DNA from 3 places in the Bacillus mojavensis genome. Region 3 is predicted to be linked to each of the others. Evidence: a T-box and tRNA genes for the amino acid it is inferred to sense, from the RefSeq annotation. Region 3 holds a T-box; the other regions hold tRNA genes.

Region 1 (3,246 bases), 1.7 Mb from region 3:
TGTTTGTAGAGTTTGTAAGAAATTTTTTAACTATTGGTTCATTCAAAAATTGAAAATTTAACAATGTTTGTTTGCTCATGAAAAATCACCTCTACCTATTTAGTGAAATTAAATTAGAAGAAGTAAACGATTATGTAAAATTAGGGAACGCATGTTCTATTTTAAACCAATGATTAAATTTTTTCAATTTTTCATGAGAAATTTAGGAAATAGTTAAAAGTTTATAAAGAACGTTTACATCCATGGTGGATTTTTCACTTTATTTGGTACAAATGGCAGTATAGCCAAGTGGTAAGGCAAAGGTCTGCAAAACCTTTATCATCGGTTCGAATCCGATTGCTGCCTTTAATTTCAATTTAGGAAGGTGAATATTAATGAAACCAAATATTATTGTTTTTACAGCTGCTAATTGCATTTTTTGCAAGAAACAAAAAGAATGGTTAGATAAACATTCTATTGAATACCTAGAAAAAAAAGTAGAAGTTGAAAAACACAAACGAGAACTATTAGAAAGAAAGGTTTTAGGGGTACCCTTTACCATTATTACTTTTGAAAGAGAGCCAAAAGAGATTACTGTTGCAGGATTTAATGTTAATAAATTAGAGAGTCTTCTATTGGGGGATTAAAATGAAACAATTTGATAATTCACTGAATCAGTATTATCAATTGAAAAAAGATTTATTGTTAGTTGCTCAAAAGTTAAACTCATGCAATATTGAAGAAAAAGAGATGTATCAAGATATTGTGCTCTGTTACAGTAAACATTTGAAAGAAATAAATAGGTTATTAGAGAAAAAGTATGGTCTGAAGTTGTGTTCTGATGAGGAGTGACTTTGAATGCCTAATATAGTTTTAGATGCGGGTCATGGAGGTAACGATAGTGGGGCAACAGGCAATGGTTTGATTGAGAAAAATTTAACTTTGGACTTAGTATTAAAAGTAGAACAACATCTAAAAACAAAGCAGAGCGTGATAGTTCATCTAACTCGAAATACTGATGAATTTGTGTCTTTAAATAAACGATCACAGATTGCAAACAAACTAAATAGTAACCTCTTTGTTTCTCTTCATCATAATGCAGGTGGGGGAACAGGATTTGAATCATACATCTATCCTGGTCTAAAGAATACTATCACAGGACAAATCCAACAAGAGATGCATAAAGATATTATAAACTTTTTAAAACTGCAGGGTATGACTGATAGAGGACAACGTGAAGCAAATTTTGCGGTTTTGAGGCAAACTAAAATGCCAGCTATTTTGTTGGAGAATCTTTTTTTAGATTCCAAAAAAGACGCGTCTCTTTTAAAGAAACCGACATTTATTGAAGAATTGAGCCAAACAATGGCTAATAGTATTGCCAGTATCGCAACTAACCTTTAAAAAGGAGGGAGTTGCTTGAATTTATCTACTGAAACGCTTATTGCTATCATTGGAAATTTTGGTTTTCCTATATTAGTTGCTGTTTATTTACTAACACGGCTAGAGAGCAAATTAGATGCATTGACGGAAGCAATTATTGAACTCAAAAACAAAAAATAATTAAGAAAACCAGTTCGGGAAATGCTTACTGTGGCGGCTAACATTTCAAAGAACTGGTTTTTTTTCGGATATATTAAAGTACTATACGTTTATATGAATAATTCCCCTAGGAAACACACACCGCAATACCAACTTACTTTAAGTAACTGGTGAGTTTTGGTGAGTAAGTCTTCTTCCATAGCCTTATTTTCCACATAAGAAAATAATACCAAATGCGGTTAAACCCTTGGTATTATTGGGATGCGGCCGAGAGGACTTGAACCTCCACGGGTTATTCACCCACTAGGCCCTCAACCTAGCGCGTCTGCCATTCCGCCACGACCGCGTGACTATTAAAATGTTGTGCTGGTTTTCAGGCTCTTAACCTAGTAAAACCAATTTGCGTGCACTTTGTAAAATAAAGTGCGGGTGAAGGGACTCGAACCCCCACGTCGTAAGACACTAGATCCTAAGTCTAGCGCGTCTGCCAATTCCGCCACACCCGCAAAAAGACAAATGGTGAGCCATGAAGGACTCGAACCTTCGACCCTCTGATTAAAAGTCAGATGCTCTACCAACTGAGCTAATGGCTCTTACTATTTAATTTCAAAAAATAAAAATGGCTGGGCTAGCTGGATTCGAACCAACGCATGACGGAGTCAAAGTCCGTTGCCTTACCGCTTGGCTATAGCCCAACGAAAATGGAATGACCCGTACGGGATTCGAACCCGTGTTACCGCCGTGAAAGGGCGGTGTCTTAACCGCTTGACCAACGGGCCGATGGTTGAGAACTTATATCGCAATCTTATGGCGGAGAAGGAGGGATTTGAACCCTCGCGCCGCTTACGCGACCTACACCCTTAGCAGGGGCGCCTCTTCAGCCACTTGAGTACTTCTCCAAATATGGCTCCACAGGCAGGATTCGAACCTGCGACCGATCGGTTAACAGCCGATAGCTCTACCACTGAGCTACTGTGGAATAATGAGACAAGATTCATTATATCAGGCTTGTCATTCAGAGTCAAGAGGAAATGTTTTTTATTTATCTCTCGTGACGACTTTTATAATGTAACATAGGCTTGCCAGTTTCGTCAACCTTTTTTACGAAAAAATTCTTTTTATTTTCCCGCGGCATTTTCCGCATCTGTATCTGTCAGGATTCATGGCGCGTCTCTTTATATACTGTTGGCCGCAAGCCGTACATATATACCTATATGTTTTTTTGCTTTCTGTTTTTTTCTTTAGAGGCGTACAGAAGCGGGGCGCATTGACTTGCTGGAGAAGCGTTCTGAAATCTCTGTCCCTGTGCTTGTATCCTTTTCCTTCAAGGTGAAGGTGATAATGGCACAGCTCATGCTTGATAATGCCGATCAGTTCCTCTCTGCCGTGCTCAATCAAATATTTTCTGTTCAATTCGATGTTATGAGAGGTTAACAGGTATCTTCCGCCGGTCGTTTTAAGTTTGTCGTTGAAAACAGCCTGATGTCGAAACGGCTTTTTGAAAAATGTGTTGGAAATATCCTCTGTAAGCTTTTGCAAATCTTTGTTATCCATGGTGCACCTCACTAAAAAAACATTGAACGGGACAATTCACTGTTCGCATACAATAGGGTAATCACCGCCCCTCTTATATCAAAGCTGAGGAGGAATGAGCCTATGCCAAATTGGCTGAAAAAACAGATGCAAAAAGCGTTCCTTGAAAAAGATAATTATCAAATTAAACTG
Region 2 (3,246 bases), 1.2 Mb from region 3:
GAGGATAGGGTAAGCGCGGTATTGGATATCCGCGTCCAAGCAGTTAGGCTGGGAAATAGGCAAATCCGTTTCCCATAAGGCTGAGCTGTGATGGCGAGCGAAATTTAGTAGCGAAGTTCCTGATTCCACACTGCCAAGAAAAGCCTCTAGCGAGGTGAGAGGTGCCCGTACCGCAAACCGACACAGGTAGGCGAGGAGAGAATCCTAAGGTGATCGAGAGAACTCTCGTTAAGGAACTCGGCAAAATGACCCCGTAACTTCGGGAGAAGGGGTGCTCTGTTAGGGTGAAAGCCCGAGAGAGCCGCAGTGAATAGGCCCAGGCGACTGTTTAGCAAAAACACAGGTCTCTGCGAAGCCGTAAGGCGAAGTATAGGGGCTGACGCCTGCCCGGTGCTGGAAGGTTAAGAGGAGCGCTTAGCGTAAGCGAAGGTGCGAATTGAAGCCCCAGTAAACGGCGGCCGTAACTATAACGGTCCTAAGGTAGCGAAATTCCTTGTCGGGTAAGTTCCGACCCGCACGAAAGGCGCAACGATCTGGGCACTGTCTCAACGAGAGACTCGGTGAAATTATAGTACCTGTGAAGATGCAGGTTACCCGCGACAGGACGGAAAGACCCCGTGGAGCTTTACTGCAGCCTGATATTGAATGTTGGTACAGCTTGTACAGGATAGGTAGGAGCCTTGGAAACCGGAGCGCCAGCTTCGGTGGAGGCATCGGTGGGATACTACCCTGGCTGTATTGACCTTCTAACCCGCCGCCCTTATCGGGCGGGGAGACAGTGTCAGGTGGGCAGTTTGACTGGGGCGGTCGCCTCCTAAAAGGTAACGGAGGCGCCCAAAGGTTCCCTCAGAATGGTTGGAAATCATTCGCAGAGTGTAAAGGCACAAGGGAGCTTGACTGCGAGACCTACAAGTCGAGCAGGGACGAAAGTCGGGCTTAGTGATCCGGTGGTTCCGCATGGAAGGGCCATCGCTCAACGGATAAAAGCTACCCCGGGGATAACAGGCTTATCTCCCCAAGAGTCCACATCGACGGGGAGGTTTGGCACCTCGATGTCGGCTCATCGCATCCTGGGGCTGTAGTCGGTCCCAAGGGTTGGGCTGTTCGCCCATTAAAGCGGTACGCGAGCTGGGTTCAGAACGTCGTGAGACAGTTCGGTCCCTATCCGTCGCGGGCGCAGGAAATTTGAGAGGAGCTGTCCTTAGTACGAGAGGACCGGGATGGACGCACCGCTGGTGTACCAGTTGTTCTGCCAAGGGCATCGCTGGGTAGCTATGTGCGGACGGGATAAGTGCTGAAAGCATCTAAGCATGAAGCCCCCTCAAGATGAGATTTCCCATTCCGCAAGGAAGTAAGATCCCTGAAAGATGATCAGGTTGATAGGTCTGAGGTGGAAGTGTGGCGACACATGGAGCTGACAGATACTAATCGATCGAGGACTTAACCTAATTTCTAATGATGTCACACCTGTTATCTAGTTTTGAGAGAACACTCTCAATTGTTTGGTGGCGATAGCGAAGAGGTCACACCCGTTCCCATGCCGAACACGGAAGTTAAGCTCTTCAGCGCCGATGGTAGTCGGGGGTTTCCCCCTGTGAGAGTAGGACGCCGCCAAGCAATTGCACGTTAGTGCAATTATGGAGGATTAGCTCAGCTGGGAGAGCATCTGCCTTACAAGCAGAGGGTCGGCGGTTCGAGCCCGTCATCCTCCACCATTTGCCGGTGTAGCTCAATTGGTAGAGCAACTGACTTGTAATCAGTAGGTTGGGGGTTCAAGTCCTCTTGCCGGCACCACTTTTATATGATATAATATTCAAGTCTCTTGTAAGAAGAGCCATTAGCTCAGTTGGTAGAGCATCTGACTTTTAATCAGAGGGTCGAAGGTTCGAGTCCTTCATGGCTCACCATTTTTAAGCGGGTGTGGCGGAATTGGCAGACGCGCTAGACTTAGGATCTAGTGTCTTTATGACGTGGGGGTTCAAGTCCCTTCACCCGCATTATATAGGATGACAGTTATAAAAACTGGACATCCTGTCTGCGGAAGTAGTTCAGTGGTAGAACACCACCTTGCCAAGGTGGGGGTCGCGGGTTCGAATCCCGTCTTCCGCTCCAACTATACCATCCACGCCGGGGTGGTGGAATTGGCAGACACACAGGACTTAAAATCCTGCGGTAGGTGACTACCGTGCCGGTTCAAGTCCGGCCCTCGGCATTATCATTTGCGCCCGTAGCTCAATTGGATAGAGCGTTTGACTACGGATCAAAAGGTTAGGGGTTCGACTCCTCTCGGGCGCGCCATATATTATTTTAATATGAGGAATCGGGAAGTAGCTCAGCTTGGTAGAGCACATGGTTTGGGACCATGGGGTCGCAGGTTCGAATCCTGTCTTCCCGACCATTTTTATGGGGCCTTAGCTCAGCTGGGAGAGCGCCTGCTTTGCACGCAGGAGGTCAGCGGTTCGATCCCGCTAGGCTCCACCAAAAAAAGATTTAAAAAAAGTTGTTGACTTTGAGAAAGCGACGTTGTATACTAATAAAGTTGCTTTAACAAGGCGATAAACAAAATGATCTTTGAAAACTAAACAAGACAAAACGTACCTGTTAATTCAAGTTTTAAATAAATCGCACAGCGATGTGCGTAGTCAGTCAAACTACTTTATCGGAGAGTTTGATCCTGGCTCAGGACGAACGCTGGCGGCGTGCCTAATACATGCAAGTCGAGCGGACAGATGGGAGCTTGCTCCCTGATGTTAGCGGCGGACGGGTGAGTAACACGTGGGTAACCTGCCTGTAAGACTGGGATAACTCCGGGAAACCGGGGCTAATACCGGATGCTTGTTTGAACCGCATGGTTCAAACATAAAAGGTGGCTTCGGCTACCACTTACAGATGGACCCGCGGCGCATTAGCTAGTTGGTGAGGTAACGGCTCACCAAGGCAACGATGCGTAGCCGACCTGAGAGGGTGATCGGCCACACTGGGACTGAGACACGGCCCAGACTCCTACGGGAGGCAGCAGTAGGGAATCTTCCGCAATGGACGAAAGTCTGACGGAGCAACGCCGCGTGAGTGATGAAGGTTTTCGGATCGTAAAGCTCTGTTGTTAGGGAAGAACAAGTACCGTTCGAATAGGGCGGTACCTTGACGGTACCTAACCAGAAAGCCACGGCTAACTACGTGCCAGCAGCCGCGGTAATACGTAGGTGGCAAGCGTTGTCCGGAATTATTGGGCGTAAAGGGCTCGCA
Region 3 (3,246 bases):
GCCATTTTTCCATTTTCTCAGGTGATGCCAGCTGATCCGGATTGTGCGGATCAATGTAGCGCAAGAAATACCAGCAGCTTCCCGCCCATTGCGGCATTGTATTCGTTTCTCTTCTTCCTTTTTTCCCTGTTTCAGGATCTGTGACTTCAACCCACTCTTTAATGTTCGCAAGCGGTGATTCGCCAGTGCCGCTCGGTTTGATTTCGTTTGTTTTCGGCAGAATCAGCGGCAGTTCTTCCTCCGGCACAGCTGTTGACGTTCCGTCCTCCCAATGAATGATCGGAATCGGCTCGCCCCAGTAGCGCTGGCGGCTGAAGAGCCAGTCGCGCAGACGGTAAGTGACTTTCTTTTCGCCGTTTTTCGTTTCTTCCAGCCAAGCGATCATTTTTTCAATCGCTTCCTGTTTAGTAAGTCCATTCAGAAAATCAGAGTTCACATGCTCGCCGTCGCCTGTGTACGCTTCTTCTTCAACATTTCCGCCTTTCACGACTTCCTTGACTGGAAGGCCGAATGTGTTGGCGAATTCAAAATCACGCTCATCGTGACCGGGAACAGCCATGACTGCACCAGTTCCGTATGAAGCAAGAACGTAATCTGCGATCCAGATCGGCAGTTTTTCACCGTTTACAGGATTGATCGCATAAGCACCGGTGAAGACGCCTGTCTTTGTTTTCGCAAGATCCGTGCGCTCAAGGTCACTCTTTGATTGAATTTCTTTGATATAAGCTTCGACAGCTTCTTTTTGCTCAGCAGCTGTGATTTTTTCTACCAAAGCATGCTCCGGAGCAAGGACAGTGTATGTAGCGCCGAACAATGTATCAGGTCTTGTTGTAAACACCGTAAATGATTCATCATGTCCATCTATGCCAAAATGAACGTGCGCACCTTCAGAACGGCCGATCCAGTTGCGCTGCATGTCTTTAATGCTTTCCGGCCAATCAAGCTCTTCCAAGTCATCAAGAAGCCTGTCCGCATAAGCTGTGATTTTCAGCATCCACTGCTTCATTGGGCGTCTTTCGACCGGGTGGCCGCCGCGTTCACTCTTTCCGTCAATGACTTCTTCGTTGGCTAGAACCGTACCGAGTGCGGGGCACCAGTTAACCGGCACTTCATCAACGTAAGCAAGACCCTTTTCGTATAGTTTTAAGAAAATCCATTGTGTCCATTTATAGTATTCAGGATCTGTCGTGTTGATTTCACGATCCCAATCATATGAAAAACCGAGCGCCTGGATTTGGCGGCGGAAATTATCGATATTCTGCTTCGTAAACACTGCCGGATCATTCCCGGTGTCGAGGGCGTATTGCTCAGCCGGCAGACCGAATGCGTCCCAGCCCATCGGATGAAGGACGTCATACCCCTGCATGCGCTTCATGCGAGAGAGGATATCCGTCGCTGTATAGCCCTCAGGGTGTCCGACGTGAAGACCCGCTCCAGACGGATAAGGAAACATGTCCAGCGCGTAAAATTTTTGTTTCTCATTATGATCAAGAGTGGCAAATGTTTTGTTTTCCAGCCAATAATTTTGCCATTTCTTTTCTATCTCTTTGTGCTGAAAACTCAAAGTAAAAACCTCCTTCTGATTGAATACGGCGTTTTATGTTCAAGTATTGACGGGACAGGGAGGATTATATTCAGAATATTCCCAAACTAAAAAAAACTCCCTCATCCCTAAAAGGGACGAGAGACTTTCGTTTTCCCGCGGTACCACCCTCGTTAGCGCGGCAGACGCCGCACTCACTTGATACTTTTAACGCAGTTATGCGTCAGCGGCTTTTCACCGCTGCAACTCTGAGGTGAGTTCAGAAACAAACTTGATTGACTTTCACCAGCCGTCAACTCTCTGAAACAATATCTGCTTCTTACTGCTCCTCTTCATTGTTCTTTTCGCAACCGTAATCTTAACTGTATTTTATAGAATTCTGTTCATAAGTGCAAGCAGGTTTGTATACAATGGGAATGTACCCTGAACGGGCGAAGATTGAGGACAATTATTCTGGTGGAGTTTTGGTTTGACGTTTCGACTCGGCCGGTTCGCCGCCGCTGTTCATTTCTCTTACAAAATCAAAGCTTCTGAGAACAGCTTCACCGCCGTAGCCTGAGATTATGGATAAGATGACAAGTTGAATTCCTGAATCGGGGTCAGCGGATAGTACAAGTAAAATGGAAGCCGTCATGCCGATAAACCAATCTTCCAAAAATCCAAGATAGATAAACCGCTTTGTCATCCTGGGTTTCTCCAGTCTGCCTCTCTTTTTCACATGACCGAGAATCCCCATGATTCCTCCAATTACACAAGCAATTAATACCTGATGCAGCATCTTCATCATCACCTTCCTAAAGCCCTTATTTCGTAAAGCGACTTCAGGCCATCCAGCCCCCTTAAACGATTCCGATGATTTTCGATATCTACATACTGGCAAATCTGAAAAAAGCTTGTTTCTTCCATTATATGTGAACACATGATCGGTAAGCTTGATGCATTAGATTCATTTTTCACCCAGTGACATTTACCTAGTCACCTATTTAGCATGTAGAAACCTTTCCGTTCATATGTTCAAACTCTGTTCTTATTTTTAGTGTATACGAGGACAAGCCCGAATGACAAACAACAAACTGCGCTTGCTTGAATCAGAACATGTGTTGTGCTACGGTTACTGTAGAATTCATTAAAAAAAGGGGAATATCAGGCTTTCGCACAGCAAGCTGGCGGCCTAAGGGGGAATTATATGGGTAGTTTTCAATCATTCGGAATAAAAGGACAGCTGGACGTTATCAAAAAAGCGCTTGATCACGCGCGAGTCGGTGTAGTGATTACAGATCCTGCACTTGAAGATAATCCGATTGTCTACGTAAACCAAGGCTTTGTTCAAATGACCGGTTATGAGGCCGAGGAAATTTTAGGAAAGAACTGCCGCTTCTTACAGGGGAAAGATACAGACGCTGGTGAAGTGGACAACATCAGAGCCGGTTTACAAAATAAAGAGCCGGTTACAGTTCAAATTCAAAACTACAAAAAAGACGGAACGATGTTCTGGAATGAGTTATATATTGATCCGCTGGAAATAGAAGACAAAACCTATTTTGTCGGAATTCAAAATGACATTACCAAGCAAAAAGAGTATGAACAGCTTCTCGAGGATTCCCTCACAGAAATTACTGCACTTTCTACTCCTATTGTGCCGATTCGCAACGGCATTTCGGCTCTTCCGCTAGTCGGCAACCTGACAGAGGAGCGATTTAATT

What was found. The T-box of region 3 lies ahead of leuS (leucine--tRNA ligase). A T-box ahead of a tRNA ligase gene usually reads a tRNA of that ligase, here a tRNA-Leu.
Region 1: it encodes a tRNA-Leu, which carries the amino acid that the T-box ahead of leuS (leucine--tRNA ligase) is inferred to sense. The anticodon was not compared.
Region 2: it encodes a tRNA-Leu, which carries the amino acid that the T-box ahead of leuS (leucine--tRNA ligase) is inferred to sense. The anticodon was not compared.

What each region holds. Positions count from the first base shown of each region.
Region 1 covers NZ_CP051464.1:526,494-529,739, reverse strand. The annotation lists gene HC660_RS02745 (sigma-70 family RNA polymerase sigma factor) at 1-79, opposite strand, end outside; tRNA gene HC660_RS02740 (tRNA-Cys) at 275-345, shown strand; gene HC660_RS02735 (glutaredoxin family protein) at 375-626, shown strand; gene HC660_RS02730 (hypothetical protein) at 628-831, shown strand; gene HC660_RS02725 (N-acetylmuramoyl-L-alanine amidase) at 838-1,383, shown strand; gene HC660_RS02720 (YvrJ family protein) at 1,399-1,542, shown strand; tRNA gene HC660_RS02715 (tRNA-Leu) at 1,784-1,867, opposite strand; tRNA gene HC660_RS02710 (tRNA-Leu) at 1,946-2,027, opposite strand; tRNA gene HC660_RS02705 (tRNA-Lys) at 2,039-2,114, opposite strand; tRNA gene HC660_RS02700 (tRNA-Gln) at 2,142-2,216, opposite strand; tRNA gene HC660_RS02695 (tRNA-Glu) at 2,229-2,300, opposite strand; tRNA gene HC660_RS02690 (tRNA-Ser) at 2,330-2,420, opposite strand; tRNA gene HC660_RS02685 (tRNA-Asn) at 2,426-2,500, opposite strand; gene HC660_RS02680 (SprT family protein) at 2,623-3,075, opposite strand; gene cmpA (cortex morphogenetic protein CmpA) at 3,178-3,246, shown strand, end outside.
Region 2 covers NZ_CP051464.1:93,423-96,668, forward strand. The annotation lists rRNA gene HC660_RS00490 (23S ribosomal RNA) at 1-1,448, shown strand, start outside; rRNA gene rrf (5S ribosomal RNA) at 1,502-1,617, shown strand; tRNA gene HC660_RS00500 (tRNA-Val) at 1,640-1,715, shown strand; tRNA gene HC660_RS00505 (tRNA-Thr) at 1,719-1,794, shown strand; tRNA gene HC660_RS00510 (tRNA-Lys) at 1,832-1,907, shown strand; tRNA gene HC660_RS00515 (tRNA-Leu) at 1,915-1,997, shown strand; tRNA gene HC660_RS00520 (tRNA-Gly) at 2,038-2,112, shown strand; tRNA gene HC660_RS00525 (tRNA-Leu) at 2,127-2,212, shown strand; tRNA gene HC660_RS00530 (tRNA-Arg) at 2,222-2,298, shown strand; tRNA gene HC660_RS00535 (tRNA-Pro) at 2,322-2,398, shown strand; tRNA gene HC660_RS00540 (tRNA-Ala) at 2,406-2,481, shown strand; rRNA gene HC660_RS00545 (16S ribosomal RNA) at 2,657-3,246, shown strand, end outside.
Region 3 covers NZ_CP051464.1:2,897,842-2,901,087, forward strand. The annotation lists gene leuS (leucine--tRNA ligase) at 1-1,564, opposite strand, end outside; T-box leader at 1,674-1,888, opposite strand; gene HC660_RS15175 (DUF4257 domain-containing protein) at 1,992-2,327, opposite strand; gene ytvA (YtvA family blue-light photoreceptor) at 2,730-3,246, shown strand, end outside.